DNA from 2 places in the Georgenia soli genome. Region 2 is predicted to be linked to the other one. Evidence: riboswitches for the same ligand, from Rfam matches in the RefSeq annotation. Region 2 holds a riboswitch; the other holds the start of a gene.
The links. Region 2 has a riboswitch for glycine ahead of ATJ97_RS09675 (DMT family transporter). Riboswitches for the same ligand answer to the same signal wherever they lie in the genome.
Positions count from the first base shown of each region.

Region 1: another riboswitch for glycine. It lies ahead of gcvT (glycine cleavage system aminomethyltransferase GcvT); the one in region 2 lies ahead of ATJ97_RS09675 (DMT family transporter).

Region 1 covers NZ_PDJI01000004.1:35,119-49,641, forward strand. Annotated here, with positions in the region: gene ATJ97_RS01640 (class II 3-deoxy-7-phosphoheptulonate synthase) at 1-100, shown strand, start outside; gene ATJ97_RS01645 (molybdopterin-dependent oxidoreductase) at 186-782, shown strand; gene pknB (Stk1 family PASTA domain-containing Ser/Thr kinase) at 784-2,742, opposite strand; gene ATJ97_RS01655 (lytic transglycosylase domain-containing protein) at 2,876-4,390, opposite strand; gene ATJ97_RS01660 (Rv2175c family DNA-binding protein) at 4,576-4,947, shown strand; gene ATJ97_RS01665 (polyprenyl synthetase family protein) at 5,004-6,086, opposite strand; gene ATJ97_RS01670 (DUF4192 domain-containing protein) at 6,276-7,436, shown strand; gene ATJ97_RS01675 (universal stress protein) at 7,566-7,961, shown strand; glycine riboswitch at 8,048-8,135, shown strand; glycine riboswitch at 8,136-8,252, shown strand; gene gcvT (glycine cleavage system aminomethyltransferase GcvT) at 8,304-9,398, shown strand; gene gcvH (glycine cleavage system protein GcvH) at 9,487-9,870, shown strand; gene gcvP (aminomethyl-transferring glycine dehydrogenase) at 9,921-12,770, shown strand; gene ATJ97_RS01695 (RNA polymerase sigma factor) at 13,088-14,329, shown strand.
Region 2 covers NZ_PDJI01000004.1:1,843,733-1,858,255, forward strand. Annotated here, with positions in the region: gene ATJ97_RS09650 (MFS transporter) at 1-728, shown strand, start outside; gene ATJ97_RS09655 (hypothetical protein) at 728-1,147, shown strand; gene ATJ97_RS09660 (very short patch repair endonuclease) at 1,204-1,647, shown strand; gene ATJ97_RS09665 (trimeric intracellular cation channel family protein) at 1,644-2,369, opposite strand; gene ATJ97_RS09670 (amidohydrolase) at 2,395-3,657, opposite strand; glycine riboswitch at 3,894-3,982, shown strand; gene ATJ97_RS09675 (DMT family transporter) at 4,127-5,146, shown strand; gene ATJ97_RS09680 (hypothetical protein) at 5,193-6,545, shown strand; gene ATJ97_RS09685 (ABC transporter permease subunit) at 6,557-7,495, opposite strand; gene ATJ97_RS09690 (ABC transporter ATP-binding protein) at 7,492-8,424, opposite strand; gene ATJ97_RS09695 (hypothetical protein) at 8,779-9,231, shown strand; gene ATJ97_RS09700 (class II fructose-bisphosphate aldolase) at 9,243-10,082, opposite strand; gene ATJ97_RS09705 (1-phosphofructokinase family hexose kinase) at 10,079-11,017, opposite strand; gene ATJ97_RS09710 (SIS domain-containing protein) at 11,020-11,904, opposite strand; gene ATJ97_RS09715 (DeoR/GlpR family DNA-binding transcription regulator) at 11,959-12,744, opposite strand; gene ATJ97_RS09720 (ROK family protein) at 12,741-13,715, opposite strand; gene ATJ97_RS09725 (carbohydrate ABC transporter permease) at 13,724-14,523, opposite strand, start outside.

The sequences.
Region 1 (14,523 bases), 1.8 Mb from region 2:
GCTGGCACGCCGGTACGAGACGCTCGTCGACCCGCGGCTGAACCACCAGCAGTCGCTGGAGATGGCCTTCGACGTGGCCGAGATGCTGCGCGGCCACTGAGGCCTCGCCAGGGACGACGACGGCAGCCGCAGGGGGAACGGTGGATCACGACGGCGGGCGCCACGGGCACAGCATGGGCGAGGGCATGGCGCCGGTCCCGCGCCTGCCCGCCGACCGCTTCCTGCCGCCCGGCCAGCGCCTGGTCGCCGAGGCGCCGGTCATGCACTACGGGCCGGTCCCGCGCCGTCGTCCTGAGCGCTGGCGCCTCACGGTGGGCGGCGCGACGGCGGACGGCGCCGAGCACGCGCTGACCTTCGAGCAGGTGCTCGGCCTGACCCCGCTGGAGGTCGTGGCCGACCTGCACTGCGCGACGGGCTGGTCGGCGGTGGACGAGCGCTGGTCCGGCGTGGCGGCCCGCGACGTCGTCGAGCTCGCGCCGCCGCGCACGGACGTCGAGCACGTCCTGGTCTTCGCCGAGTACGGCTACGCGGCGACGGTGCGGCTGGAGGACCTCGTCTCGCCCCGTGCCGTGCTCGCGACCCACCGCCGCGGCGAGCCGCTCAGCGACGAGCGCGGCGGACCGCTGCGGCTGATCCTGCCCCACCTGTACTCCTGGAAGGGGCCCAAGTGGGTGCGCGGCTGGAACTACCTCACCGAGGTCCAGCGGGGGTTCTGGGAGGAACGCGGCTACCACCTGCGCGGTGACGCCTGGCGCGAGGAGCGGTACTCGTACCAGGAGTGAGTCAGACGACGGTCAGCGTGATGACGCTGCCGCGGGGGAGCCTGGAGCCCGGTTCCGGGTCCTGGGCCCGCACGGTGCCGAAGAAGCCGCCGAGCACCTCCTTGACGTCGACCCGGAAGCCGGCGCCCTCCAGCGACTGCGTGGCCTCGTCGACCTGACGGCCGACGACGTCGGGCACCTCGAACAGCTCGGGGCCGAGGGAGACGGTGAGGTCGACCGCGTCACCGCGGTAGAGCTGGCCGGCGCCGGCCGCGGGGTCCTGGGAGATGACGGCGCCCTCGGGGACGGTGTCGGAGTGCGCCTCAGCGACCTCGCCGACGGTGAGCCCGGCCGACTCGAGGGCGGCGACCGCATCCCCCTTCTGGCGGCCGGTCACGTCCGGCAGCTCCACCGGCTCCCGGCCCGCGGAGACGACGAGGTCGACCGGGGTGTCGTGCGGCACCGACTCGCCGGCGGCGGGCGACGAGGAGATGACCGCCCCGGCAGGCACGGTGTCGTGGTACTCCTCGCCGGTCTCGCCGACCTGGAGCCCCTCGGCCCCGATCGCCTCCGTCGCCGCGGCGACGTCGGAGCCCGCGACCTCGGGCACGGTGAGCATCAGCACCCCGAGGGAGACCGAGATGCGGACCTGCCCGCTCTTGTGGACGTCGACGCCGGGCCCCGGGTCGGTGGAGATGACCTGGCCGGCGGCGACGTCGTCGTGGTGCGTCCGGCTCACGACCGGCTCGAGGCCGGCCTCCCGGACCTGGGCGACGGCCGCGTCCTCCTCGAGGCCGACCACCGCCGGCGTGGCGACCGTGGCGCCCGGGCCGACCTGGAACCACCACAGCGCACCGGCACCGGTGACCAGCACCAGCGCCAGAAGCACCGCCAGCACGCGGGGCCAGGCACGGCGACGAGGCGGGGGCTGTGCCGGCGACGCGGGCTCGGTGCGGGTGATGGCGCCGATCGGCAGGGCGATGGTGCCGGCCGTGGGGGCGACCGTGGTCAGGGCCGTGTCGGTGCCGGGCCGGGTGGCGTCGTCGTGGTCGTGGTGCCGGTCGTCACGCGCCGCTCCGGTCACGGTCTCGCCCGGGGAGGGCGCGACGGCGGCGCGGCGGGAGAGCGTGGCGGGATCGAGCGCGGCGGCGCAGCGCCTGACCAGGGTCAGCGCGGCGGCCGCGTCCTCGGGGCGTTCGTCGAGCTCGCGTGCGGTCAGCGCCGCGACGAGCTCGTCGACCTCCTTGGGGAGCCACGGGACGACGGCGGAGGGCGCCGGCACCCGGCCGTTGACGTGCTGGAAGGCGACCCGGATCGGGGCCTCACCGGTGAAGGGCTGGCGTCCGGTGACCAGCTCGTACAGCAGCACACCCACCGCGTAGACGTCGGCCCTCGGGTCGGCGCGGCCCTCGGTGACGATCTCGGGCGCCAGGTAGGCGACGGTGCCCAGCACCGTGCCGGTCGACGCGGCCGTCGCCTCGGTGACGGCCCGGGCGAGCCCGAAGTCGGCGACCTTGGCGCGGCCCTCCGGCGTCAGCAGGACGTTCTCCGGCTTGATGTCGCGGTGCACCAGTCCCGCCCGGTGGGCGGCGGCCAGCGCGTCGAGCACCTGGTCGGTGAGCGAGAGCGCCTCGCCGAGCGGGAGGGCACCGTCACGACGCAGCAGCGTGCGCAGGTTGGGCCCGTCGACGTACTCCATCGTCAGGTAGCTGGCCTCGCCCGCGAGGCCCTGGTCGTGCACCGCGACGACGCCGGGGTGCGTGAGTCGGGCGGCGGCGCGCGCCTCACGCCGGAACCGGGCGACGAAGTCGGGGCTCTCGGCCAGGTGCGCGTGCATCACCTTCACCGCGACGGTGCGGTCCAGGCGCCGGTCGGTGGCGCGGTACACCGTCGCCATCCCGCCGCGCGCGATGCGGGAGGTCACCTCGTACCGGTCGTCGACCAGGTGGCCGATCATCGGGTCGAGGGTCGCGGCGTCCACGACGTGAGGGTAACCGCCCCGGGTCGGCGCGGGCGGTCGGCATGCCGTATCTCACGCCGGACGGGGTGTGACGACGAGGGCCGGGCCCCGTGGCCCGGCCCTCGTCCCGGCGTCCCGGACGCCTGTGACGACGTCAGAAGCGGTTCATGTGCGCCTTGACGTTCGCGACGTACATCTTGGTGTCGGAGAACATCCCGTTGCGCTTCACCGAGCCGGCGCCCTGGTAGTACCCGGCGATGCCGGTCTCCAGGTCGGGCGCCGTGCGCTGCAGCTGGCGGATGATCGCCACGCCGGCCACCACGTTGTCGTACGGGTCGAGCAGGTTGAGCTTGCGGCCGACCAGGTCGGACGCCCACTCCCCGGAGGACGGGATGACCTGCATCGTGCCGATCGCGTTGGCGGGGGAGACGGAGGCGTGGTTGAAGCCGGACTCCTGGTACGCGTGGGCCTGCGCGAGCGCGGGGTCGACGCCCATCTGGGCGGCGACCTGGGCCACCAGTGCCTGCATGTGCGCCCGCGACGGCACGCCGGTGGCCAGCAGCGTGGCCTTGTTGGCGTTCGCCGAGGCGACGGTGGCCTCCGGGTAGGTCCGGCCGAGGAAGGTGCTCGGCACGAGGGGAGTGGAGGTCGGCGTGGTGGACGGCGTCGCCGCCGCCGTGGAGGGGACCTGGAGCTTCTGGCCCACGTAGATCAGGCCGGACGCGCTCAGGCGGTTCGCGTCGATGACGGCGGAGACGGTCGTGCCCCACTTCTTGGCCAGGCCCGAGACCGTGTCGCCGGAGCGCACGGTGTACGTCCCGGAGGAGGCGCCGGCCGGCGCCGGGCTCGTCGGCGCCGCGGGAGCCGGCGCGGCGGGGGAGGAGGCGGCGGAGCCGGGGAGCACGAGCTTCTGCCCGACGTAGATCAGGCCCGACGCACGCAGGTTGTTCGCGCCGATGATCGCGCTGACAGTGGTGCCGTACTTCTTCGCCAGGCCCGAGACGGTCTCCCCGGCACGGACGGTGTGGCTGCGCGTCGCGACGGCGACGGGGGCCGGGGCCGGGGCCGTCGGGACGGCGGTGGCACCCGGGGCGGAGGAGCTGGGCAGCGCGGCCACGCCCGAGAACGTCAGTCGCTGACCCACGTAGATGCGGTCCGGGGAGGACAGGCCGTTCGCCCGGACGACGGCGGACACGGTCGTGCCGTACCTCTTCGCCAGCTCGGAGACGGTCTCGCCGGCGGCGACCGTGTGGGTGACGGTCGCACCCGCCGTGCTCGCCACGCTGACCGCGGGGCGCGCGCTGGGGGCCGCCGCGGAGGGGATCTTCAGCATCTGCCCGACGCGGATGAGCGCGCGGGAGTCGAGGTTGTTCGCGCGGACGATCGCGCTCACCGAGGACCCGGTGCGGGCGGCGATGTGGGAGACGGTGTCGCCCGACTGCACCCGGTAGGTCATCGTCGGCGTCGACGTGCGGGCCTGCGGGGCGAGCGCGGTGGCACCGACCGTGGCGCCGTGCACGCCGGCGCCGGTCGGGACCGGGGCCGCCTGCGCCGTGGCGGCCGGGACCGCGACGCCGACGGCGGTCGTCGCGGCGAGGGCCAGACCGATACCGGCCCGTCCCGCGTGGGTGCGGGCAGTGGTGCGAGAGGCGTTCTCGACCTTCGACATCGATCCTCCAAGGAACGTGCACAGGGGGACACCGGCTCGCAGACGCCCGAGTCCCGTTGTCCGGGGCTTCTCGTGTGAACTGTGTTGTCGGTGGTGCACATGTGACTGATGAAACGAGTGTGACACTAGCGACTAGTGTGGCGTGTCGACAACCGCTTGTCCGAATATCCGAATAGGCTCCTCCCGTGAGCGTCGTGCCTGAGGAGCCTGCCCGTTGGTACTCCGTGCCCGAGGTGGCCGAGCTGATCGGCATCCGGCTGCGGGACGTGCGCGCGATGCTGCGCGACCACAAGCTGCTGGCGGTGCCCCGTGGACCGAACGACGCCCTGTCGGTGCCGGCCGAGCTCCTGCTCGGCCCGGACGAGCAGGACGGCCCCGGCCCGCTGCCCGCGCTGCGCGGCACACTGATGGTGCTCGCCGACTCCGGCTACGACCCGGAGGAGTCGTTCCGCTGGCTGTACACGCGGCACGACGAGCTCGACGAGACGCCGATCGCCGCCCTGCGCGCGCGCCGCACGCACGCGGTCCGGCGAGCCGCCCAGACGATCGCGTTCTGATCGCGGACTGACCGTCGCACCCCGCCCGCGGTACCGCGGGCGCGGCCGGGCGACGCTCAGGCGGTGCGCCGGGTGAGGGCGTCCGCCAGCTCGCGCAGGAGAGCGTCCGCCCTCGGGGGCAGCGATGCGGCCTCCAGCGCGGCCAGGCCGGCGGCGTGACGCTCCGCGATGAGCCGCTCGTGCGCCTCGACGGCGCCGGTCGCCCGCATGACGTCCTGGAGACGGGCGACCTCGTCGTCGCCCAGGTCCGGAGCGCCGACCCGCTCCTGGACGAACGCCCGGTCGGCCCCGTCCGCCCGTTGCAGGGTCATCGCCAGCAGGACGGTCCGCTTCCCCTCGCGCAGGTCGTCGCCGGCGGGCTTGCCGGTGGTGGAAGGGTCCCCGAAGACGCCGAGCTCGTCGTCGCGCAGCTGGAACGCCTCGCCGAGCGGCAGCCCGACGGCGGAGAGGGCGGCGAGGAGGTCGTCGTCGGCGCCCGCGAGCGCGGCACCCGTCACGAGCGGGTGCTCCACCGAGTACCGCGCCGACTTGTGGCGGACCACCTGCAGCGCGCGGGCGAGCGAGGCCTCGCCGTCGTCCTCCCAGGGCTGGGCCTGGGAGCGGATGTCGAGGTACTGCCCCAGCGCCACCTCGGCCGTCATGGCGTCGTAGATGCGCCGCGCGCGCGGACCTGCCGCCGGGCCGGCCGCCGCCTGCGCGGCATCCATCTCCATCGAGGACAGCGAGAGCAGCAGGTCGCCGAGGACGATGGCGCCGGCCTGGCCGTAGGCGTCGGCGCTGCCCAGCCACCCGCGCTCCGCGTGCTCGCCGGCGAACCGGCGGTGGGCGGCGGGCATGCCGCGGCGGGTGAGGGAGTCGTCCATGACGTCGTCGTGCACGAGCGCCGCCCCCTGGAACAGCTCCAGGGCGCTGCCGGCGAGCACCACCGGCCCTTCCAGCGGTGCCGAGGAGGCGCAGGTCCACCCCGCGCCGCACAGCAGCGCCCGCAGCCGCTTGCCGCCGCCCAGCAGGGACCTGGCCGGGGCGAGGAACTCGCCCAGCGGTGCGCCCACGTCCGCGAAGGGCGTGGTCCGCTCGTCGAGGGCGGCCAGGACGCGCGTCGAGACGGCGTCGCGAAGGTCGGTCAGAACGCTCTGCATGCCCCGACCCTATGCGGACAGGACCGGGTCGGACGTCCGGTCGGGAGTGAGGTTCGCCCGTGCGGCACGCCCGACGGGACGCTGTGCACAGCCGTGGCCTGAACGGTGCTCCGTGCACAGGCAGGGCCGCGGCACTGCCTGTGCACAGGGCGCGGGCGGGCCGGCGCCCGCCTCGGGCTGGATGGCCCCATGACCACCGCACAGACCATCCGCCTCAGCGAGTCCTGCGACCTCCTCGCCCTCGTGCCGTACCGGCTCGGCTTCCACCCCGCAGAGTCCGCCGTCCTCGTCACCCTGACCGGCACGCCACAGGGCACGCGCCGGGTCGGGCTCGTGGCACGCATGGACCTCAGCGACCTCGACGAGCCCAGCAGGGGTCCCGCGGCCGCGGCGGTCCTGGCGGGCCACGTCGCCGCGACGGAGCCGGACGAGGGGCTCCTGGTGCTCTACACCGACACCCCGGACGACTCCGGCCGGCTGGAGGCCGTCGTCGCCCACCTCACGGACGCTCTGGACGCCGAGCTGTGGCCGGTCGCCCCCGACCTCGAGACGTGGGTCGTGGGCCCGGACGGCTGGGCGCACCTCGACGCGTGCGACTGCTGCCCCGCCGCCGGTCGCCCCCTCGCCGAGCTCTCGGCGTCGGCGGGGGCCCTCGCGATGGTCGTCGCCGGGTACGGCGCCACCGGCCGGCGGTCCGACCTGGGGGTCGAACGGGTGACGGACACCGACGCGCTGGGGGCTGCGCACGTCGCGGCGGAGGAGGAGCGGCGACGCCGGGCGGCGGTGCTGCGCTCCTGCGGCGGTGCGCCTCTCGTGCGCGGGGCGGCGTTCGGCGTACCCGGCGCCCGGCCCGCCCGCGACCAGCTCCCGCTCGAGCGCTGGCGGGAGGACGCGGCACGCCTGTGGGACGGTGCGGTCGCCAGCGCCGGACCGGGCCCGGCCGGCGGGGCGTCCGCCGAGGCGCTCGGCAGGCTCCTCGTCGCGCTCGGGGACAAGGTGGTCCGAGACGCCGTCGTCGCCGCGGCCATGGTGGGCGGGGGCGCGTGCACGGCGGAGTTCCTGGACCCCGACGTGGTCGTGCGCGCCTTCGAGACCGAGACGCCGCCGGACCTCGGTGCCGTCGGCGCCGCGATCGCGCTCGCCCACCGGGTAGCGGCGCACGCACCGCCCGGCGACGGCGGCCCGGCCCTCGGCCTGCTGGCCTACCTCGCGTGGTGGGGGAACGAGGGGGCGCGGGCCGACGTCGTCGCGCGGCAGGCCCTCGCCGAGGAGCCCGGGCACCGACTGGCCGAGCTGGTGGTCGCCGCGCTCGACGCCGGCGTGCCGCCCGCGTGGGTGGGGCGTCGATGACGGACCCGTCCCGCAGCCGCTCTCCCGGCCCGCCACGCGCTCTCCGGGTCCTGGCCGGGCCGCCGATCGGGTAACGTCCCCGCCACGGTCACCGGGGGCCGCCCTCTCGGCGGCAGGAACGGAGCAGGTATGGCGGTCGTCGTGGGTTACGTGACCACGAAGGAAGGCTCGGCGGCGCTCGACGCGGCCGTGACGGAGGCCCGACGGCGGGACTCGCGCCTCGTCGTGGTCCTCGCGCGCCGCTCGCAGGGCGAGGAGAGCTCGACGCTCGAGGCCGAGGCCGACACCGTGCGCGACCTCCTCGACGACGCCGACATCGCGTACGACATCCGGCAGCTGCGCCGCTCCGAGGATGTCGCGGAGTCGCTCGTCGCGACCGCGGAGGAGGTCGGCGCCGAGCTCATCGTCATCGGACTGCGCCGCCGCTCGCCCGTGGGCAAGCTCATCCTGGGCTCGAACGCGCAGCGCATCCTGCTCGACGCGCCCTGCCCCGTCCTCGCCGTCAAACCCGTCAGCGCCCCCTGAGGCTGCCCGCCCCGCGGGCGGTGGTAGCGTGCAGCCACGCGGGAGCCGGTAGTGGGCGCCGCCACAAACTGCATATCGGGCCGTCATGAGTCGGCACGGGAGAGTCGTCCTCGCGACGCACCGAAGGAGCAACCGCCCCGGCAATCTCTCAGGTTCCAGCACCGTGTCGATCAGGCCACTCTGGAAAGCAGTCCCACGCGCGGCCTCGTGCGGCGCGTGACGGCTCACCCACGGTGAAAGGGATCCACGGGGATCCCGAAGCTCTCAGGTAACCAGCACAGAGGGGGAGCCGTTCGACGTGCGCGACCGCGCACCGGCCCGACGACCGACGGAGCTCCACGCATGACCACCGACCTCCTGCGCACCCCGCTCTACCCCGTGCACCGCGACGCCGGCGCGGCCAGCACACCGTTCGCGGGCTGGGAGATGCCGCTGCGCTACACCTCCGACCTCGCCGAGCACGCCGCGGTGCGCGAGCGCGCCGGCCTGTTCGACCTGTCCCACATGGGCCAGATCGAGGTGTCCGGCCCGGGGGCGGCGGACGCGCTGGACCACGCCCTCGTCTCCCGCAGCTCGACCCTGGCCGTCGGGCGGGCCCGCTACACGATGATGGTCGCGCCCGACGGCGGGGTGCTGGACGACCTCATCGTCTACCGCCTCGCCGAGACGGAGTTCCTCGTCGTCGCCAACGCCGCCAACCGCACCGTCGTGCTCGACGAGCTGACCGTCCGTTCCGGCGAGCGCGTCCACATCGCCGACCGCACCGAGGCGCGTGCGCTCGTGGCGCTGCAGGGCCCGGTCTCCACCGAGGTGCTCCAGCGCGTCACCGACGCCGACCTCGGAGCGCTGCGGTACTACGCGTCGGCCCCCGCCGAGGTCGCGGGCGTGCCCGTACTCCTCGCCCGTACCGGCTACACCGGCGAGGTGGGGTTCGAGCTGTCCGCCCCGGCCTCCTCCGCCGTCGACCTGTGGACCGCGCTGCTGGAGGCCGGCTCGGACGCCGGGGTGGTCCCGTGCGGGCTCGCCTGCCGCGACACGCTCCGGCTCGAGGCCGGCATGCCCCTGTACGGGCACGAGCTCACCCGCGACGTCACGCCCTACGAGGCCGGGCTGGGCCGCGTCGTCGACCTCGAGCATGACTTCGTCGGCCGCGACGCCCTCGCCCGGCGCGCGGAGAACCCGACCGGGACGACGCTCGTCGGTCTCGCCGGGGAGGGCCGGCGCGCCGCCCGCGCGGGCAGCGCGGTGCTCGACGGCGACGGCGAGATCGGCACGGTGACCTCCGGCGTCCTGTCTCCCACGCTCGGCCGCCCGATCGCCATGGCGCTCCTCGACGAGGCCCGCGCCGCCGTTGGGACCGTCCTGGAGGCCGACGTGCGCGGCCGCCGCCAGCCCATGACCGTCGTCGACCTCCCCTTCTACCGCCGGCCCCGATGACCCGGCGCACCAGACCTGACGGCGCCGCACGGCGTCCGTCCCGCACCTCGTCCCCGACCAGTCATTCCCGCACCGAACGGAGCCACCCGTGAGCTACCCCGACGACCGCCAGTACACCGCCGACCACGAGTGGATCGCCGTCGACGGCGACACCGCGCGCGTGGGCATCACCTCCTACGCCACCGAGGCGCTCGGCGACGTGGTGTACCTCGACCTGCCCGAGGTCGGCGCCACCGTCTCGGCCGGCGAGTCCTGCGGCGAGATCGAGTCCACCAAGTCCGTCTCCGACCTCGTGGCCCCCGCCGGGGGCGAGGTCCTCTCGGTGAACGAGGCAGCCGTCGACTCGCCCGAGACCGTCAACTCCGACCCGTACGACGAGGGCTGGCTCTACACCCTGCGCGTGACCGACCTGCCCGAGGGCCTCCTCGACGCCGACGGCTACGCCTCGCTGGTGGAGGGGCAGGGCGCGTGAGGGCGTTCTCCGACCGTCACATCGGGACCGACGCCGGCGCGCAGGAGCAGATGCTCGCCGCCGTCGGCGTCACCACCCTCGAGGAGCTGGTCGAGGCGGCCGTCCCGGACTCGATCCAGGACGAGGGCGCACCCGCCGGCCTGCCCGAGGCCGCGTCTGAGCACGAGGTGCTCGCCCGCCTGCGCGGCCTCGCCGCCCGCAACACGGTGCGGACCTCGATGATCGGCCAGGGGTACTACGACACGCTCACCCCGCCGGTCATCCAGCGCAACGTGCTGGAGAACCCCGCCTGGTACACCGCCTACACCCCGTACCAGCCCGAGATCTCCCAGGGCCGCCTCGAGGCGCTGCTGAACTTCCAGACGATGGTCATCGACCTCACCGGCCTGGAGGTGGCCGGGGCGTCCATGCTCGACGAGGCGACCGCGGCCGCCGAGGCGATGCTGCTGGCCCGCCGGGCCACGAAGGGCGCGGGGGGCCGGTTCGTCGTCGACGCGGACACCCTCGCCCAGACCCTGGCGGTGCTGGAGACCCGGGCGGCCCCGCTCGGCATCGAGCTCGTGCGCGCCGACCTCGCCGAGGGGCTCGACGGCGTCGACCTCGACGGCGTCTTCGGCGTGCTCGTCCAGCTTCCCGGCGCGTCGGGGCGGGTGCTGCCCCGCTCGGTGCTCGACCGGGTCGTCGGCGCCGCCCACGAGGCCGGCGCGCAGGTGGTCGTCGCGGCCGACCTGCTGGCGGCGACGCTCCTCACGCCCGCCGGCGAGCTCGGCGCGGACATCGCAGTCGGCACCACCCAGCGTTTCGGGGTGCCGCTCGGTCTCGGCGGTCCGCACGCCGGCTACCTGAGCGTGCGCAAGGGCCTGGAGCGTCAGCTTCCCGGCCGGCTGGTCGGGGTCTCCCGCGACGCCGACGGCGACACCGCGCTCCGGCTCGCGCTGCAGACCCGCGAGCAGCACATCCGCCGGGAGAAGGCCACCTCGAACATCTGCACCGCCCAGGTCCTGCTCGCCGTCATGGCCTCGATGTACGCCGTGTACCACGGGCCCGACGGGCTTCGGGAGATCGCCGAGGGCGTCCACACCCGGACGCGCGCGCTCGCGGCCGGGCTGCGGCGGGCGGGGGTCCGCCTCGCCCACGAGCACTACTTCGACACCCTCGAGCTGGACGTGCCGGGGCAGGCCGAGGCCGTGCGCCGGGCGGCGCTGGAGGAGAACATCACCGTCTGGGTCGAGGACGGCGACCGCGTGCGAGTCTCCGTGGACGAGGCCACCACCGACGAGGACGTCGCCGCGCTCGCGGCGGCGGTCGCCCGGACGGTCGGGGCTGCGGCCGACGCCGCCCCCGGCGGCGGTGCGGACGACATGCGGCCCGAGGAGACGGCCGGGGGGGCCGCCGAGGTGGCCCTGCCCGCGGACATGCGCCGCACCAGCGAGTACCTCACGCACCCCGTCTTCTCGAGCTACCGCACCGAGACGGCGATGATGCGCTACCTGCGCCGGCTCTCGGACAAGGACTACGCGCTCGACCGAGGCATGATCCCGCTCGGCTCGTGCACGATGAAGCTCAACGCGGCGGCCGAGATGGCCGCGATCAGCTGGCCGGGCTTCGCCCGCATCCACCCCTTCGCGCCGGCCGAGGACGTCGAGGGCTACCTGGAGCTGATCCACGACCTCGAGCGCTGGCTGGCCGCCGCCACCGGCTACGACGCCGTGAGCCTGCAGCCCAACGCCGGCTCGCAGGGCGAGCTCGCCGGCCTGCTGGCCATCCGGGGCTACCACCGCTCCCGCGGGGACTCCGAGCGCGACGTGTGCCTGATCCCGGCCTCCGCGCACGGCACCAACGCGGCGTCCGCGGTGCTGGCCGGCCTGCGCGTGGTCGTCGTGGCCACCGACGAGGGCGGCAACGTCGACGTGGCGGACCTGCACGCCAAGATCGAGGAGCACGCCTCCCGGCTCGCCTGCATCATGATCACCTACCCGTCCACCCACGGGGTGTACGAGGAGCAGGTCCGCGAGGTCTGCGAGGCGGTGCACGCCGCGGGCGGCCAGGTCTACATCGACGGCGCGAACCTCAACGCCCTCGTGGGGCACGCCCGTCCCGGCGCCTTCGGCGGGGACGTCTCCCACCTGAACCTGCACAAGACCTTCTGCATCCCCCACGGCGGCGGGGGCCCGGGCGTCGGGCCGGTCGCGGCGCGGGCGCACCTCGCGCCCTTCCTGCCGGGCCACCCGCTGGCGCAGGACGGCGACCGGCGCTCCGGGGCCGTCTCCGCGGCGCCGTACGGCTCGCCGTCGATCCTTCCCATCAGCTGGGCGTACATCGCGCTCATGGGCGGGGAGGGGCTGCGGCGCGCCACCGGAGCGGCGGTTCTCGCCGCGAACTACGTGGCCGCCCGGCTGCAGGAGTACTACCCGGTCCTCTACCGGGGCGAGAGCGGCCACGTCGCTCACGAGTGCATCCTCGACCTACGGCCGCTGCGGGCCGCCACCGGCGTCACGGTGGACGACGTCGCCAAGCGCCTCATCGACTACGGCTTCCACGCCCCGACCATGAGCTTCCCGGTCGCCGGCACCCTGATGGTCGAGCCGACCGAGAGCGAGGACCTGGCCGAGCTCGACCGGTTCTGCGAGGCGATGGCGGCCATCCACGCCGAGGCGCAGCAGGTGGCGGCCGGTGCCTGGCCGCAGGAGGACAACCCGCTCGTCAACGCCCCGCACACGGCGCAGATGCTGACGGGGGAGTGGGACCACCCGTACACGCGGGCCGAGGCCGTCTACCCGGTGCCCTCGCTGGTCGAGGGCAAGTACTGGCCGCCCGTGCGACGCGTGGACGGCGCCTACGGCGACCGGCACCTCGTCTGCGCGTGCCAGCCCGTCGAGGCGTACGGCACGACGTCCTGACGCGGACGGCGGACGGCGGCCGACGAGCTACCGACGGCGCCCCGGGCGGTCCGTGAGCGGACCGCCCGGGGCGCCGTCGTGCCGTGCGCGCGGGCACCGTCGTCGCGCACGCACAGGGATACGGGCCCGACGGAGGGCATAACCATGGGGGTCGCGACGTTGTGACGGGTGCGGCGGGCAGCCGGGCCCGCCGATCTCGGATGTCGCCACGACCACGAACAAGGGTGCCGGGCTGGCTCGCCGAGGCTATAATTATAGGGTTGCGACGGTCTGAACGGATCGATCGTCGGCCCCCGCACCCCGCCGAAAGGTTATTCGTGACGTCCTCCTCTGCCTCCAAGACCACCTCCGCCCGCAAGGCGGGCCAGCCCGCTGAGGCCCCGGTGGACCAGGCTGCGCCGGCCGAGACGGCCGCGGCGCGGAAGGCGACGTCGAAGACTGCCGCCAAGAAGGCGCCGGCCAAGGCCCAGCCCGCGGAGCCCGCCAAGTCCGCCTCGCGCGCCAAGAAGGGTTCGCTCAAGGCGGTGCCCGACGTCGCCGAGGAGCCCGAGGCCAAGGACGACGAGACGCCCGCCGGCGAGACCGGCTTCGTCGTCTCGGACGCCGACGACGACGACGCGCCCGTCCAGCAGGTCGTCACCGCCGGGGCCACCGCGGACCCGGTGAAGGACTACCTCAAGCAGATCGGCAAGGTCGCCCTGCTGAACGCCGAGCAGGAGGTCGAGCTCGCCAAGCGCATCGAGGCCGGCCTGTTCGCCGAGGAGAAGCTGGCGGCCGAGAGCGAGAACCTGGCACCGAAGCTGCGCCGCGAGCTGCAGTGGATCGCCAACGACGGTCACCTCGCCAAGAACCACCTGCTCGAGGCGAACCTCCGTCTCGTGGTCTCCCTGGCCAAGCGGTACACCGGTCGCGGCATGCTGTTCCTGGACCTGATCCAGGAGGGCAACCTCGGTCTGATCCGCGCGGTGGAGAAGTTCGACTACACCAAGGGCTACAAGTTCTCCACCTACGCCACGTGGTGGATCCGTCAGGCCATCACCCGTGCGATGGCGGACCAGGCGCGCACCATCCGCATCCCGGTCCACATGGTCGAGGTCATCAACAAGCTCGCCCGCGTGCAGCGGCAGATGCTCCAGGACCTGGGCCGGGAGCCCACCCCGGAGGAGCTCGCCAAGGAGCTCGACATGACCCCCGAGAAGGTCGTCGAGGTCCAGAAGTACGGCCGCGAGCCGATCTCGCTGCACACCCCGCTGGGCGAGGACGGCGACAGCGAGTTCGGTGACCTCATCGAGGACTCCGAGGCCGTCGTCCCGGCCGACGCGGTCAGCTTCACGCTCCTGCAGGAGCAGCTCCACGCCGTGCTCGACACGCTCTCCGAGCGAGAGGCGGGCGTCGTCTCCATGCGGTTCGGGCTGACCGACGGACAGCCGAAGACCCTCGACGAGATCGGCAAGGTCTACGGCGTGACGCGCGAGCGGATCCGCCAGATCGAGAGCAAGACCATGTCGAAGCTCCGTCACCCCAGCCGCTCGCAGGTCCTGCGCGACTACCTGGACTGAGCTGCCCGCACGCACGGCACGAGGCCCGCACCGTCACGGTGCGGGCCTCGTGCTCTTCGGGCGCTGCGGCGCAGGCTATCCCGGTGACGGGCGACGACGACGTGCCGCGTGCGCAGGGTGCGAGATGGCCTTCCAGACCGATCGTCGTGGCCCTGGCCGTCAGCGTCGCCGCGCACGCCTGGGGCGCGAGCAGG
Region 2 (14,523 bases):
CCGCCGCCGCGGCAGCCGCCGACGCTGCGGCCGCCACCGCCGCCCCGGCCCGAGCGACCGGCACGGCCGGCGCAGACGGGAAGGCACCCACCGGCCGGGCCGAGCAGCCGCCGGCCGCGATCACGGCACGGACGTCCCAGCGGGTGAACCGGATCGGCTGGCTCCTGCTCGTGGCCTTCTGCGGCCAGTCGTTCTCCTACTACGCCGTCACCGCCTGGCTCCCGACGCTGCTCGCCGACACCCGCGGCCTCGACCCCGCCGCCTCCGGCGCCACCGCCTCGCTGTTCCAGATCGCCGCCATCGCCGGGTCGTTCGGCGTGCCGCTCATCGCCACCCGCGCCCCTGCCTGGGTCCCCGTCGCCGTGATCGGCGGCTTCTGGGTGGCGCTGCCGCTGGGCCTCCTCGTCGCGCCCGAGGCCTTCACGACGTGGGCGATCGTCGGTGGCATCGCCCAGGGAGGTGGCTTCACCGCGATCCTGTCGATCATCGCCCGGGTCGCCCGCACCGACCGTGAGGCCGCCTCCGTGTCCGCGCGCGTCCAGGCCGGCGGCTACGTGGCGGCGACCTTCGCCGCTCCGCTGGCGGGGGCCCTCAACTCGGCCACCGGCGGCTGGACCGCCCCGCTGCTCCTGGTCACGGTCACCACGCTCACCTTCTCGGTGGGCGGTGTCGGCGCCGCGCTGCTCGCGCGGCAGCGGCCCGGCCGCCAGCCGGCCGACCCGGACTGATGCCCGGCGCCGCCCGCGTGCTTGCCGGCGTCGTCGTCACGCTCGGCGTCGGCGGGGTCGCGGGCGGGGTGTGCGTGTGGCTCCTGCGCCTCGCCGCGCTGGCGGCCGGGGAGCGCCCCGACGCCGGGACCACCGGGATGCTCGTCGCGGTCGTCACCTTCGTCGCCGCCCTGCTCCCGGGGGCCGTGGCGACCGCCCTGGGACGACGGCGGACCGGCCGGGCGCTCCTCGCGGCCGGGAGCGTCGTCGTCGCGACCGCCGGCGCCGCCGCGCAGGACTGGCAGCGGCTCTCGGTGCTGTCCCCCGTGGCCCTGGGCGTCACGGTCGCGCTCTACGGAGGGCTGCTCGCCGTCGTCGTCGGCGCGGCCGCGGCGACGGACTGGCTCGCGGACGCGGCGGTCCGTCCGGTCGGGCGCTGACGCGAGGCCCAGGGCGACGAGGGACGCCGGCCTACGCTGGGGGGCACGGAGGCCCCATGACGAGCACACGCGTCCCGCCCCACCCGGGGGCGTCCTCGGCCGCGGTCTCGCGGCGGATGTCCGTCGCCGCGCGGCGGGACACCGGGTGCGAGCTGCTGCTGCGCCGCCGTCTCCATGCGGCGGGGATGCGGTACCGGGTGAACTACCCGGTCCCCGGCAACCGGCGCCGGACCATCGACATCGCGTTCACCCGCGCGCGGGTCGCGGTGTTCGTCGACGGCTGCTTCTGGCACGGCTGCCCGGAGCACGGGACCCAGCCGCGCGCCAACGCCGCGTGGTGGTCGCAGAAGCTGGCCGCGAACCAGGCGCGCGACGCCGACACCACCGCCCTGCTCGAGGCCGTCGGCTGGTCGGTGGTGCGGGTGTGGGAGCACGACGACCCCGCCGAGGCCGCGCGGCTCGTGATCGACGCCGTCCGTGCGCGGCGGCCCGCAGGCTAGTCGCGGCCCGGCGCGGGACCGTCCTCGCCCGGGGCGGAACCCTCGCGGCGCCATCGCGGTCGCAGGTTCGGGAGCTGCACGGTGGGCGCGTAGGGCAGGGACCACTGGCGCCAGTGGGCCAGGATGCTCAGGCCGGCGCCGACGACGATCGCCAGTCCCATCCCGAGGGTCTGCTCACCGAGCCCGTTCATGCCGATGACCACGAGCGAGGCGAGCACGGCCGACGTCGCGTACAGCGTGTTCCCGCCGAAGATCACGGGCGGCTGCCCGACGACGACGTCGCGGATCATCCCGCCGCCCACGGCCGTGATGACGCCGAGCATCACGGCCGGCAGCACCCCGAGACCGGCGGCGAGCGCCTTGGTCGAGCCGGTCGCGGCCCAGCACCCGAGCACGAGGGCGTCACCGACGAGGAAGGTGCGCGACCACCACCGCCCACCGAGCGGGATGACGAACGCGACGAGCGCGCCGGACATCGCGGTGCCCAGGTAGTACGGGTCGGTGAGGGCCACCGGGGTCCCGGCCTGGAGCAGGGTGTCGCGCAGCATGCCGCCGCCGAGCGCCGAGACGATGGCGAGGATGACGAAGCCGGCGAGGTCGAACCGCCGCTGGCGGGCGATCGTGCCCCCGAGGACGCCGTTGAGGAAGACTCCGGTGAGGTCGAGCGCCCGGAACACGTCCGGGAGGACGGTGTTGAGCTGCTCCGTCACGTCTGCCGCCACGTCGGACGATCCCCCTCGCCGGCGGCTAGGCCGCGAGCCACGCCAGCGCGGCCACCACGACGGCGGCCGTGCCCGTCTGCAGGGTCGGCTGGATCACCGGCGCGAAGCGGGGCGAGTGGTTGCCGGGGACCTCTGTCGCCAGGGCGCCGCGCTCGGCCGCGCTGCGGTAGAGCTCGGGGTCGGTGCCGCCGAGCGCCCAGTACGTGTAGGGGGCGCCCAGCGCCCGCGGCACGATGGAGAAGTCCTCGCTGGCGGTCTGCCGGCCCACCGCGGTGGCGGCGTCACCGAAGTGCGAGCGGAACGCCGCAGCCACCCGGGCCGTGACGTCCGGGTCGTTGTCGGTCAGCGGGTAGTTGTCGTAGGTCTCGAACTCCGGCTCCTTGGGCGAGCCCGACGCGGCGCACTCGGCGCGCACGATCCGTTCGATGGCGGAGACCATCTTCTTGTGCGTCTCCTCGCTGTAGGCACGCAGGTTCAGCTCGAGCACGGCGTGGTCGCCGATGATGTTGCTCTTCGTGCCGACGGCGATCCTCCCCACCGTCAGCACGGCGAACTCGTCCGGGTTGATCTCCCGGGAGACGACGGTCTGCAGCCGGACGACGATCATCGCCGCCAGCACCGCCGGGTCCACGGAGAGGTGGGGCATCGACCCGTGGCTGCCCTGCCCGTGCACCGTCACCCGCATGCTCTGGCCCAGCGAGAGGAAGGGGCCGGCGTGGGTGCCGACGGTGCCGGCCGGGTAGGTCAGGACGTGCTGGCCGAGGACCGCGTCGGGCTTGGGCACCAGCTGCGCCAGGCCGCCGTCGACCATGCGGCTGGCTCCTTCGGCGAGCTCCTCGGCGGGCTGGAACAGCGCCACGAACGTGCCGGACCAGGACGACCTCGCGCCGGCCATCAGGCGTGCCGCCCCGAGCAGGCAGGCGACGTGGACGTCGTGCCCGCAGGCGTGCATGACGGGCACCTCCTTGCCGTCCGTGCCGACCGCGCGCACCGTGCTCGCGTACGGCAGGCCGGTCGCCTCGGCCACGGGCAGCGCGTCCATGTCCGCGCGGGCCAGCACCACCGGCCCGTCGCCGTTGGTGAGGACCCCCACCACGCCAGTGGTGCCGACGTGCTCGTGCACGTCGAACCCCAGCGACCTCAGCTCCTGGGCGACGATCCCCGCGGTGCGCGTCTCCTGGTGCCCCAGCTCGGGGTTCGCGTGCAGGTCCCGGTACAGGTCCTCCTGCCACTGCCGGATGCCGGCCGCGCCGTCGAGAACGGCCTCGGCGGCCGATGCTGCGCTCATCTCGCTCGTCCTTCCGCCACGCCGTGTCCCCTGCCGGCCGGCCCCGCAGGCCTCGCCGGGAAGGGTTGATGCCTCACTCAGCATGCTCTGGCCGCACAGGCGGCGCATCTCGCCCCGGGCCTGGCCGGCGCCCGCGATCGCCCTATGACGAACCCCACCCGCGCCCGGGGCGTCGCAGTCACCGGACAGTGCCGTCCGGTAAGGCATACTTGAAACGTCCACAACTGAACAGCCACCGAACCGCGGCGGGAGAGTCCCGCATCAGCGGGCGCCGAAGGAGCAACCTCCCCGGGAATCTCTCAGGCCCCAGAACCGCCGCCGGCGAGGCTCCTCTGGAAAGCAGCCCTGACGGGCTCACCGATGGTGCAAGCGGGCCCTGGCCCGCGAAAGCTCTCAGGTCCGATGACAGAGCGGGGAAGACCGCACCCGCTCGTGCGCGCCTTTCGCGCGCCCTGTCACGAGGAGTTCCGTGGCCGTCTCTACCGACACCTCCGCGCCGTCCACCGCCACGCCCGCCCGCGGGCAGCCACGCCCGAGCGACGCTCCCGCAGCGCACGGGCGCAACCGCAGCCTCGGCATCGTCGCGATCATCGTCTCCACCACCGCCATGGGTGCGGCCGGCGTCTTCGGCCGCATGGCGTCTCCCCCCGGGGCCGTCATCGGCGAGGCCCTCACCCTCGGACGCATGCTGGCCGGCGCGCTGGGCATGCTCGTGATCCTCGCCGCCACCCGTCGGCTCGGCGTGCTGCGCCGCACCCGGCTGTCCTGGTCGGTGGTGCTGGGCGGCATCTTCCTCGGGCTGTCGCTGGCGACCTATCTTTCGGCGACCGTGCTGACGAGCCTCTCGCTCGCCGTCGTCCTGCACCTTCTCGGGCCCGTGATCGCGACGGTGCTGGCGCGCGTGCTGCTCAAGGAGCACGTCACCGAGCTGGCCGTCGCCACCCTGACCACGAGCGTCGTCGGGATGATGCTCGCGGCCGGCCTGATCGGCGGGACCAGGCCGCCGGGCTCGGACGAGCAGATCCTCGGGATCGTGCTCGCTGCGGCCTCCGGCGTCCTCTACGGCGCGGCCCTGCTGTGCTACCGCTACCGCGCGGACATGCCCGCCGACGTCCGCAACTTCTGGAACTTCCTCTTCGGCAGCGTCGGTGCCGCGGCGATGGTCGCCGTGACGCGCCCCGACCTGTCCGGCATGACGGCGACCAACTGGGCCTGGGCGGTCACGTTCTTCCTCGTCTGCGGCCTCTTCGCGCTGGGTCTGCTGGTGGTCGCGGGCAAGCACCTGCGCTCCGCCGAGCTCTCGGCGCTGTCCTACTGGGAGGTCGTGGTCGCCCTCCTGCTCGGCGCCGCGGTGTTCGGCGAGTCGATCTCGCTGCTGGCCGCGATCGGTGCCGGGCTCGTCGTCCTGGCGGCCCTCATGCCCCTGGCGGCAGGCTGGCACCGCCGTCGGCAGGCGACGGACGCGCGGGCCGCCGCAGAGGTGCGCTGACGCGTCGGTACGATCGGGCGCCCGCACTCCCCCGATCAGGAGCCCCATGGACCAGCCGTCCCCCTCGCCGCACGCGCTCGCTCCGTGGGAGCCGTTCACGCTCACCGTCCGCCGCGAGGACGCCCCGACCCGCGAGTCCGACGTCGCCGCCGTGCTGCACGCCCGGGGCGTGCTCGGTGCCGTCGTCGACGGTGACGTCGCGGCCCTGCCGGGCCGGGTTCTCGTGCGTGTCGCGGTCGACGACGACGCCCGGGTCGCGACCGCCGGGGCCGACGGCGTGCCCCGGCCGGGCACCGACGTCGACGCGCTGGTGGTGGCGCTGGCGCGGCACCTCCGCGCGACGGTCCTGGTGGACGCCCCGACCACCGTGGGTCCGGGCGGCGGGCCCGTGCTCGCCGTCGGGCCGGACGGCACCCCGGCGGAGCCGGTCGAGCCGGAGCTCGACGAAGCCCCCGGACGGGTGCGGTCGGTGCACGCCTGGCGCGGTGAGGGCCTCGTGGGTGCCCGCGCGCTGGTCGCCGGCGCCCGGCTGCCCCTCACCGCGCACCGGCTCGGCCCCTGGATGCTGGCGGTCGCCGACGACGGCACCTACCTCGAGCCGGAGCCGCCGGGGAGGTGGTCCTTCGGGTTCCCGTACGTGGCCATGAGCCGCAGCGGGGAGCTTCGGGCCGTCACGTACGTGGCCGGGAAGGGCCGCAGGGCGCTGTACCTCGAGCTCTCCTGGGCGCCCCCGATGGCCGCCGTCGTCCCCGCGTCGGTGCCGGAGGGGTCCGCCGCCGAGCGGCTCGCGCAGCGGCTGCGGACCGCCCGGCTCGGCGAGGGCGACCTCCCCGAGCACCCCGACCTCGACCCCGGCGTCGGGAGGGCGCTGGTCGCCGCCGCGCAGGCGCCCGACGGCGACCACTTCCTGGCCGCCGTGGCGGCCGCCCTGGGGCTCCCCGCCGAGATCGCACGGGTGGTTGAGGCTCCCGGGCGGACGGCCGAGGCTCCCGGTGCAACGGCCGAGGTTGCCGGAGCGACGGCCGAGGTTGCCGGTCCGACGACGCGCGGACCGGGTCCCGACGCGGTGTCCCTGCTCGGGCCGGGCGAGCGGATCGAGGCCACCGGCACCGCCCGGCTGATGGGAGCCGCGCTGCGGGACGACCTGGTCCGGGCGCCGTCGGGAAACGACCCGTTCAGCCGGCTGCGCCGGTACCTGCACCGCCGGCCGCGTCTGCACCTGACGGTCGGCCTGTTCGAGCTGTTCGCGGCGGTGATGGTCGGCGCGAGCCTGCTCGGGTTCTGGAGCGACCAGCCGTCGTGGCTGCGGATCCTGTCCTGCGTGCTCCTGGCGGTCGACGGGCTGGGAAACACCGCGATGGCCTGGTGGCGCCTGCGCCGGGACGCCGCCCGGGTGTAGCGCGCCGTTCCTCAGGCGTCCCGACGACGCAGGCTGACCGCCCCCGCCACGAGGGCCGCGACCGCCCATGCACTGACGACCGCCACGCCCTGCCACGGGCTGAGGAGCTCGTTGGTGCCGAGCAGCGCGCCGAGGCTGAGGAAGGACACGGCGGCCGGCAGCGGCAGGACGGCGACCAGGTCCTGCACCCAGTCGATCTGGACGAACTGCAGCACGCCGGGCAGCAGGAGCAGGAGGCCGAGGACGGCGGTGATCGTGCCGGCGGTGTGCCGCACGACCGCGCCCAGGCCGAGCGCCATGAAGGCGGCCGCGACGAAGAAGAACGTCATGCCGCCGAACGCCTGCCAGGTGGTCGCGTCGCTCAGGGACGGCACGAGGTCGTAGTTCCCGAGGGCGGGACGGGCGACCAGGTACGCCCCGACGATGCTCGCCGCGCTGACGACGACGGTCACGACCACCAGCGCGAGCCCCTTGGCCGCGAGGACCGGCAGCCGGGACGGGACGGCCGCGAACGTGGAGCGGATCATGCCCGTGGAGTACTCACCGGTCATGAGGAGAGCGCCGAGCACCGCGATCGTGACCGTGGCGAACTGGTAGCCGCCGATGACGACCTCGGCGCCGTACAGGGTGGCACCCGCCGCGGCCGCGTCCTCGGCGAAGTACTGAAGCGAGGAGGCCTGCGCGAGGCCGAGCAGCGTCATGACCGCGACCGTGATGCCCATGGTCCACCACGTCGATCGCAGCGAGAGCAGCTTGATCCACTCTCCCTTCATCACGCCGAGGAAGGTGAGGCGCGCCGAGCCGTCGAGAGGGACGACGGCGCGGCCTGGACCGGTCGCCCGGGCGCCGGGGCCGGCTGCCGGCGACTCGGCGGTGGGCGACCCCGCGGTGGTCGATCCGGCGGTGCCGGGGCTGCCAGGGCTGGCGGGAGTGGTGGCGGTGGTGCTCATCGGGCGGCCTCCATGGCCTCGTGGGTGGTCTCGGAGCGGTACTCGACGGCGTTCTGGGTGAGGGTCATGTAGGCCTCCTCCAGGCTCGCGCGCTGGAGGGAAAGCTCGTGCAGGACGATGCGGTGCCGGGCGGCGGTCTCGCCGACCAGCTCGGGGGTGACGCCGCGGACCGCGAGCCCGCCGTCGTCCGTGGGATCGACGACGGCGCCCGCCGCGCGGACCAGACCGGCGAACTCCGCGGCCTGCGGGGTGCGGACCCTGACGACGGCTCCGGTGGCGGAGTCGATGACGTCCTGGACGGCGCCGGTGGCGATGATCTCGCCGCGGCCGATGACCACGAGCTGGTCGGCGGTCTGCGCCATCTCGCTCATGAGGTGCGAGGAGAGGAACACGGTGCGGCCTTCCGCCGCGAGCTGCCGGACCAGGGTGCGGACCCACTTCACGCCTTCGGGGTCCAGGCCGTTGACGGGCTCGTCCAGGATCAGGGTGCGGGGGTCGCCGAGCAGGGCCGACGCGATGCCGAGGCGCTGCCCCATGCCGAGGGAGAACCCGCCGACGCGCTTGCCGGCGACGGCGGAGAGGCCGGTCATCTCGATGACCTCGTCCACGCGCCGGACGGGGATCCCGTGGGTGGCGGCCATGGTGCGCAGGTGGGAGCGGGCGCTGCGGCCGCTGTGCACGGCCTTGGCGTCCAGAAGCGCACCCACCTCCTTCAGCGGGGAGCGGTGCTGGGCGTACGGCCTGCCGTTGACGGTCACGGTGCCGGAGGTCGGCCGGTCGAGGCCGACGATCATCCGCATGGTCGTGGACTTGCCCGCGCCGTTGGGTCCGAGGAACCCGGTGACGGTGCCGGGCGGGATGGTGAAGCTGATGCCGTTGACGGCGGTCTTGGAGCCGTAGCGCTTGGTGAGGTTGCGTGCCTCGATCATGGTGAGCCCTCTAGTCGTGGTCGACCGGTCCGCGGCGGCGTCGTGCCCGCTGCACCCGCACCGGTGATGTCGGGACCCAGTCAATTCGGACCGCGCAGTCTGCGGATCGGGGAAGGGCCTGATTTCGCCCCTGAGGGTCGGCGTGCGGGTGTCAGGGTTTCTGCCCGCCGCGTGCAGCGACGACTCCTGGACGGTTCGTGCGGCTCCGCGATGACTCCTGGACGGTTTGCACGTCTTCTGGCCGGTTTGCGGAGGCTCGAAGTGCCACAGACCGTCCAGTAGTGGCGGCCGGCGCTTCGCTCGACCGGGGCCGAAGGCCGCAGATGTCGGGACCGCTCGGGCTACCGTGAGGAGGTGGCAACCGCCATGACGGGTCTCGCGCGGCCACGACGGCGGCTGGCAGCGGCCGATGTGGTCGACGTCTTCGTGTACGTCGTGGTGCTGAATCTCGCGATCGAGTACGTGCCCTCGGTGATCTCGGAGACCTTCACGGTCTCGCTGCTCACCGCGGTGCTCCTCAAGGTCGTCCTCGAGGTGGTCGTCGGGATCAAGAGCCGGCTGAGGGGACGGCTCCGCGCGGCGTCGACCGTCGGGGGCAAGGCGATCGCCGTCGCGATGCTCTGGGTCCTGCTTGTCGGCAGCAAGTTCGTCGTCCTCGAGGTCGTCGACCTCGTGTTCGGCGACCGGGTCAGCCTCGGCGGGTTCGTCCCCGTCACCCTCCTGATCCTTGCGCTGCTGCTGGCACGCGCCGGGGTGCGTCGCCTGGTCGACGCCCCGAGCGTAGGCAGCTCCACCACTCGCGAATGAACGACTGGCCGCTACAGCGCGTCGATGACACCCAGCAGCCGGACGACCTCGTCCTCCACCGCGCGCCGGCCGGCGCCGAGGTACTTGCGGGGGTCCACGACCGACGGGTTCTCCGCGAGGAACCGGCGCACCTCGTCGGTGAGGGCGTGGTTGAGGTGGGTCGCGATGTTGATCTTCGTCATCCCGGCCGCGACGGCGGCGCCCAGCGTCTCGTCCGGCACGCCCGACGAGCCGTGCAGCACCAGCGGCACGTCGAGCGCCGCCCGCAGCTCCGCGATCCGTTCGAGGTCGAGCGCCGCGGTGCGTTCCGTCATCGCGTGCGAGGAGCCGACGGCGACGGCCAGAGCATCCACCCCGGTGGCCTGCACGAACGCCACCGCCTCGTCCGGGTCGGTGCGCACCCCGGGCGCGTGCACGCCGTCCTTGCCGCCGACCTTCCCGAGCTCCGCCTCGACGAGCACGCCCGCGGCGTGGGCCTCGGCGACCACGTCGGCGGTCTGGGCGACGTTCTCCTCGTACGGCAGCGCAGAACCGTCGAACATCACGGAGGTGAAGCCCAGGGCGATCGCCTCGCTGACCAGCTCGCGGTCCTCGGCGTGGTCCAGGTGGACGACGAGGCTTCCCGCCGACTCCTCGGCGACGGCGAGGGTCGCCCGCGCGATCGGGGCGAGCCCCCCGTGGTACTTCACGGCGTTCTGGCTGATCTGCATGATCACCGCGCACCCGGTGCGTTCGGCGGCCGCGGCGTACGCCTCGGCGTGCTCCAGCTGGATGACGTTGAACGCCCCCACGCCACGGCGGTCGGTTCGCGCCCGCCGCAGCAGGTCCACGGGCTCGGTCACGATGGTCATGCGAGGGTCTCTTCCTTCAGGTCGGTGCGTGCGAGGAGGGACGCGGCGAGGTCCGCGTCCACGCGGCCCGCGACGGGCTCGGTGACAGAGGCGGCGGAGGTGGCTACGGCGCGGCGCAGCCGCTCCGGCCACGGCAGCGTCCAGCCCAGGGCCAGCGCCGCCAGCGCCGCGTCCCCCGCCCCGGTGGGGTTCCCTGCGAGCTCGGTGTCCAGGCGGGCGGTCAGCCGGGTAGCGCCGTCGTCGTAGCGCATGCCGTCCCCGCCGTCCGTGATGACGACGGCGCCCGCGCCGAGCTCACGCAGGGCCGCCGCGGCGTCGTGCACGTTGCCGGTGCCGGTGGCTCCGAGCGCCTCGGTCCGGTTGGGCTTGACGAGATCCGCGCGAGCGCGTGCGGCCCACACCAGCGCGTCCCCGGACGTGTCCACCAGCACGGCGGCGCCACCGCGGCGACCTGCGCCGATCAGCTCCGCGAGCTGGTTCTCGGTCGTCCCCGGCGGCAGGGACCCGGAGATCGTCACGACCTCCGGGCCCAGCTCACCGACTGCCTCGGCCACGGTGGCGACCAGGCCGTCCCACACGCCGTCCGGCAGCGGCTCGCCGCTCTCGTTGAAGAGGGTGGGATGGCCCCCGTCCCACCCGGACGCTTGTTCCGGGACCACGGCGACGGACTGGCGGAGCTCGACCCCCGTCGCCACGAGACGCGCCGCCACGCCGTCGTCCGCCAGCGAGGCGGTGAACGCCTGACCGTGCAGCCCGCCGACCGGGGCCACCACCAGGGCGTCGCCGCCGAGGTCCCGGACGACGCGGGCCACGTTGACGCCCTTGCCGCCGGCACGCCCGGTCACGTCCGGGACGCGGTGCGAGGTACCGGGCACGAGCTCGGCCACCCGGTACGTGACGTCCCAGGCCGGGTTGGGCGTGACGGCGACGATCACGGTCAGCCCTGGCTCAGGATGATCGAGCGGGTCAGGTTGCGCGGTGTGTCCGGGTTCATGCCCTTGTGGAGGGCGTTCGCCACCGCGAGGAGCTGGCAGCGCACCACGGTGAGCTGCGGGTCCTCGTCGAACGCCAGCGCGAGGGCGCCGAGCGCCTCGACCTCCTCGACGAGCCCCTCGGGCCGGTCGCCGAGGAAGACGACGGCGGACGTGTCGTCCGTGATCGCCTTCGGACCGTGGCGGTAGTCCATCGCGGGGTAGGCCTCGGCCCAGGCGATCGACGCCTCCCGCATCTTCAGCGCCGCCTCGTGGGCCAGCCCGACGCCGAGACCCCGGCCCAGGAAGGTGAACTGGGTGCGCCCGAGGACCTCGGCCGGCACCTGCCAGTTGACGATCTCCTCGGCCGCCGCGGCCAGCGGCTCGATGTCCTCGCCGAGGCCCGCGCGCAGCAGCGTGAGCGCCGCCGTCGCGAACCGGGTCTGGACCACGGACCGCTCGTCGGCGAAGGGCATGGTGATCACGTCGTCGGCCGCGCTCACGCCCGGGGAGTCGGCGTCGCCGATGATCGCGAGCGTGCGCTGGCGACCGCGCACCTGCCGGAGCAGGTCGAGCACCTCGGTGGTGGTGCCCGAGCGCGAGATGGCGATGAGCAGGTCGTACCGGCGCCCGCTCGGGTACTCGCTCGCCACGAAGGCGTCGGTCTCGCCCTGACCGAGCTCCTCGCGGCGGGCCGCGTACGCCTCGGCGACGAACCAGCTGGTGCCGCAGCCGACGACGGCGACACGCTGCCCCGGCCGGGGCAGGCTCTCCGCGGTGGCGAGGCCGGCGGCCTGCCGCCACACCTCGGGCTGGCTGGCGATCTCGGCGGAGACGAACGGTGTGTTCACGGGTCCTGCTTTCTTTGTGGTGAGGTGCCCCGGGGGCACCAGGTCTGGCAGTGGCTAGACGACGGCGACGTCGATGCCGGCGTCGCGGAACGTGTCGACGGCGGCCGGGTCGGCCTCGGTGGTCGTGATGAGGAGGTCGACGCGCCGGGGCTCGACGAAGGGCGCGAGGGCCGTGCGGCCGAGCTTGGATGAGTCGGCGACGACGACGACGCGGCGGGCGGCCTCGGCCATGAGCCGGCTGATGGCCGCCTCACCCTCGTGGTGCCCCATGGCGCCGTGCTCGACGTCGACGGCGTTGACGCCGAGGAAGGCGATGTCGAGGGTGACCTGGGTCAGCGTGTGGACGGCGAGCGGGCCGACGAGCTCGTACGAGCGTGTCCTCGCCGTGCCGCCGGTGAGGATGATGCGGACGTGCTGGCGGACGGTGAGGTCGTGGGCGATGTTCAGCGCGTTCGTGACCACGGTCAGCCGTTCGCCGTGCCGCAGGTCCTGCAGGTGGGGTTCGGTGGCGATGCTCTCGGCGACGAGGGTGGTGGTGGTCCCGCCGTTGAGGCCGATCACCTGGCCGGGCCCGACGAGCGAGACGGCGTGCGCGGCGATCCGCTGCTTCTCGTCGGCCTGGCGGGCGGTCTTGTACTTGAGCGGCAGGTCGTAGGCGATCGCGGAGGCACGTGCGCCGCCGCGGGTACGGGTGATCAGCTGCTGGGTCGCGAGCTCGTCGAGGTCGCGCCGGACGGTCGCCGGCGAGGCGTCGAGCTCCTCGACCAGCGCGTGCACGGAGATCTCCCCCCGCTCGGAGGCGAGCTCGAGGATGCGGGTGAGCCGGTCGTGGCGGGTCATGACGTCACCCTGGCACGGTGCAGCTCGGCGTAACGCTCCACGGTGGCGGCGTCACCGCGGCCCGCGGCGCGCCACCCGAGAAGCACCGAGCCCCAGGCCCCGGCGGTGCCCCCGAGGACCGCCGGGACGATCTCGGGCAGGCGGTGGACCGTGAGCCGGCGGCGGACGTGCTCGCGGAGCGGGTCGAGCAGGGCGTCCCCGGCGTGGACCAGGCCGCCACCTACGACGACCCGGGAAGCGCCGGTCACGCGGACGATGTCCGAGACGAGCACCCCCAGGCCGTCGACCGCCTCCGCCCACACCAGCTCCGCCGTCCGGTCGCCCTGCAGGGTCCGGTCGAGGACCCCGCGCGCGCCGTCGACCGGCGTGCCGGTCAGCCGGGTGTAGCGCCGGCCGATCGCCGCCGCCGAGGCGAACGTCTCCGGGCACCCGCGCCCGCCGCACGCGCACGGGTCGCCGTCCGTGGTCCCTCCGTGCCCGACCTCGCCGACGTAGCCGCCGGCGACGACGGGCCGACCGCCGAGCACCAGCGCGGCGGCGATGCCCGTGCCGACCGACAGGTACGCGAGGTCCTCGGCGCCCCGGCCCGCACCGAGACGCCACTCCGCCAGGCCGCCGGCACGCACGTCGTGACCGAAACCGACCGGCAGGCCGGTGCGCGCCGCGACGAGGTCGCGCACGGGCAGGTCGGTCCACCCGAGGTTCTCCGAGTGGACGCACACCCCGCGGTTCTCGTCCACCGTCCCCGGGACGGCGAGGCCGACGCCGACGGCGGTGTGGGTGGGCGGGACCGCGGCGAGCGCCGCCTCCACCGCCTGCAGCACGACGGCGAACGACTGCTCGGGGCCGTCCGACGCGCGCGTGGGCGTGCTGGCGCGGTGCAGGACGCCGTCGCGGTCGACGACGAGGGACTTCACCGCGGTGCCGCCGACGTCGAGGGCGACGACCGCCTGGGGCAGGTGCTCGGACATCGCGCGCCCTACTTGATGCTTCCGGCGGTCAGGCCCGCCACCAGGCGCTTCTCGATGAACGCGAACAGGATGACGACCGGGAGGATCGCCACGATCGAGACACCGAAGACGTACTGCCACGCCGAGTCGTACTGACCGACGAACTTGGTCAGCGCGACGGACAGCGGCTGGAGCTCTGCCGAGGTGAGGATGACCAGGGAGGCGGCGAACTCGTTCCAGGCGGCCACGAAGGTGAAGATCACCGCGGTCACGATGCCGGGCCACACCAGCGGCAGGTTGATCCGGAACAGCACCGCGAGCCGGCCGGCGCCGTCCAGCTGGGCGGCCTCGTCGACCTCCTTCGGCACGGACGCGAAGAACGAGTGCATGATCCACGTGCCGAAGGACATGTTGAACGCCGCGTTGATGAGGATCATCGCGAGCCAGGTGTCCTGGATGCCCCAGTCGAGGAACTGCCGGAACAGCCCGGCCACGAGCACGGCCGGCTGCAGCATCTGCGTGATCAGCACGAGGAACATGAAGGTCAGCCGGCCGGGGAACCGGAACCGGGCCGTGTAGTAGGCCGCCGGCATGGCCACGAGCAGCGTCAGCAACGTGGCGCACACCGCGATGACGACCGTGGAGGTCAGGTTCATCGGCAGCGGGGTCTCCGGCGTGGACCACATGGTCACGAAGTTCTCCGGGTGCCACTCCTCGGGCAGGTAGGTGGGCGGCACCCGCAGGATCTCCGGCCGGGACTTGAACGACCCGACGAGCATCACGAGGTAGGGCACGAGGAACAGCAGCGCGACGACCACGCCCGCGACCA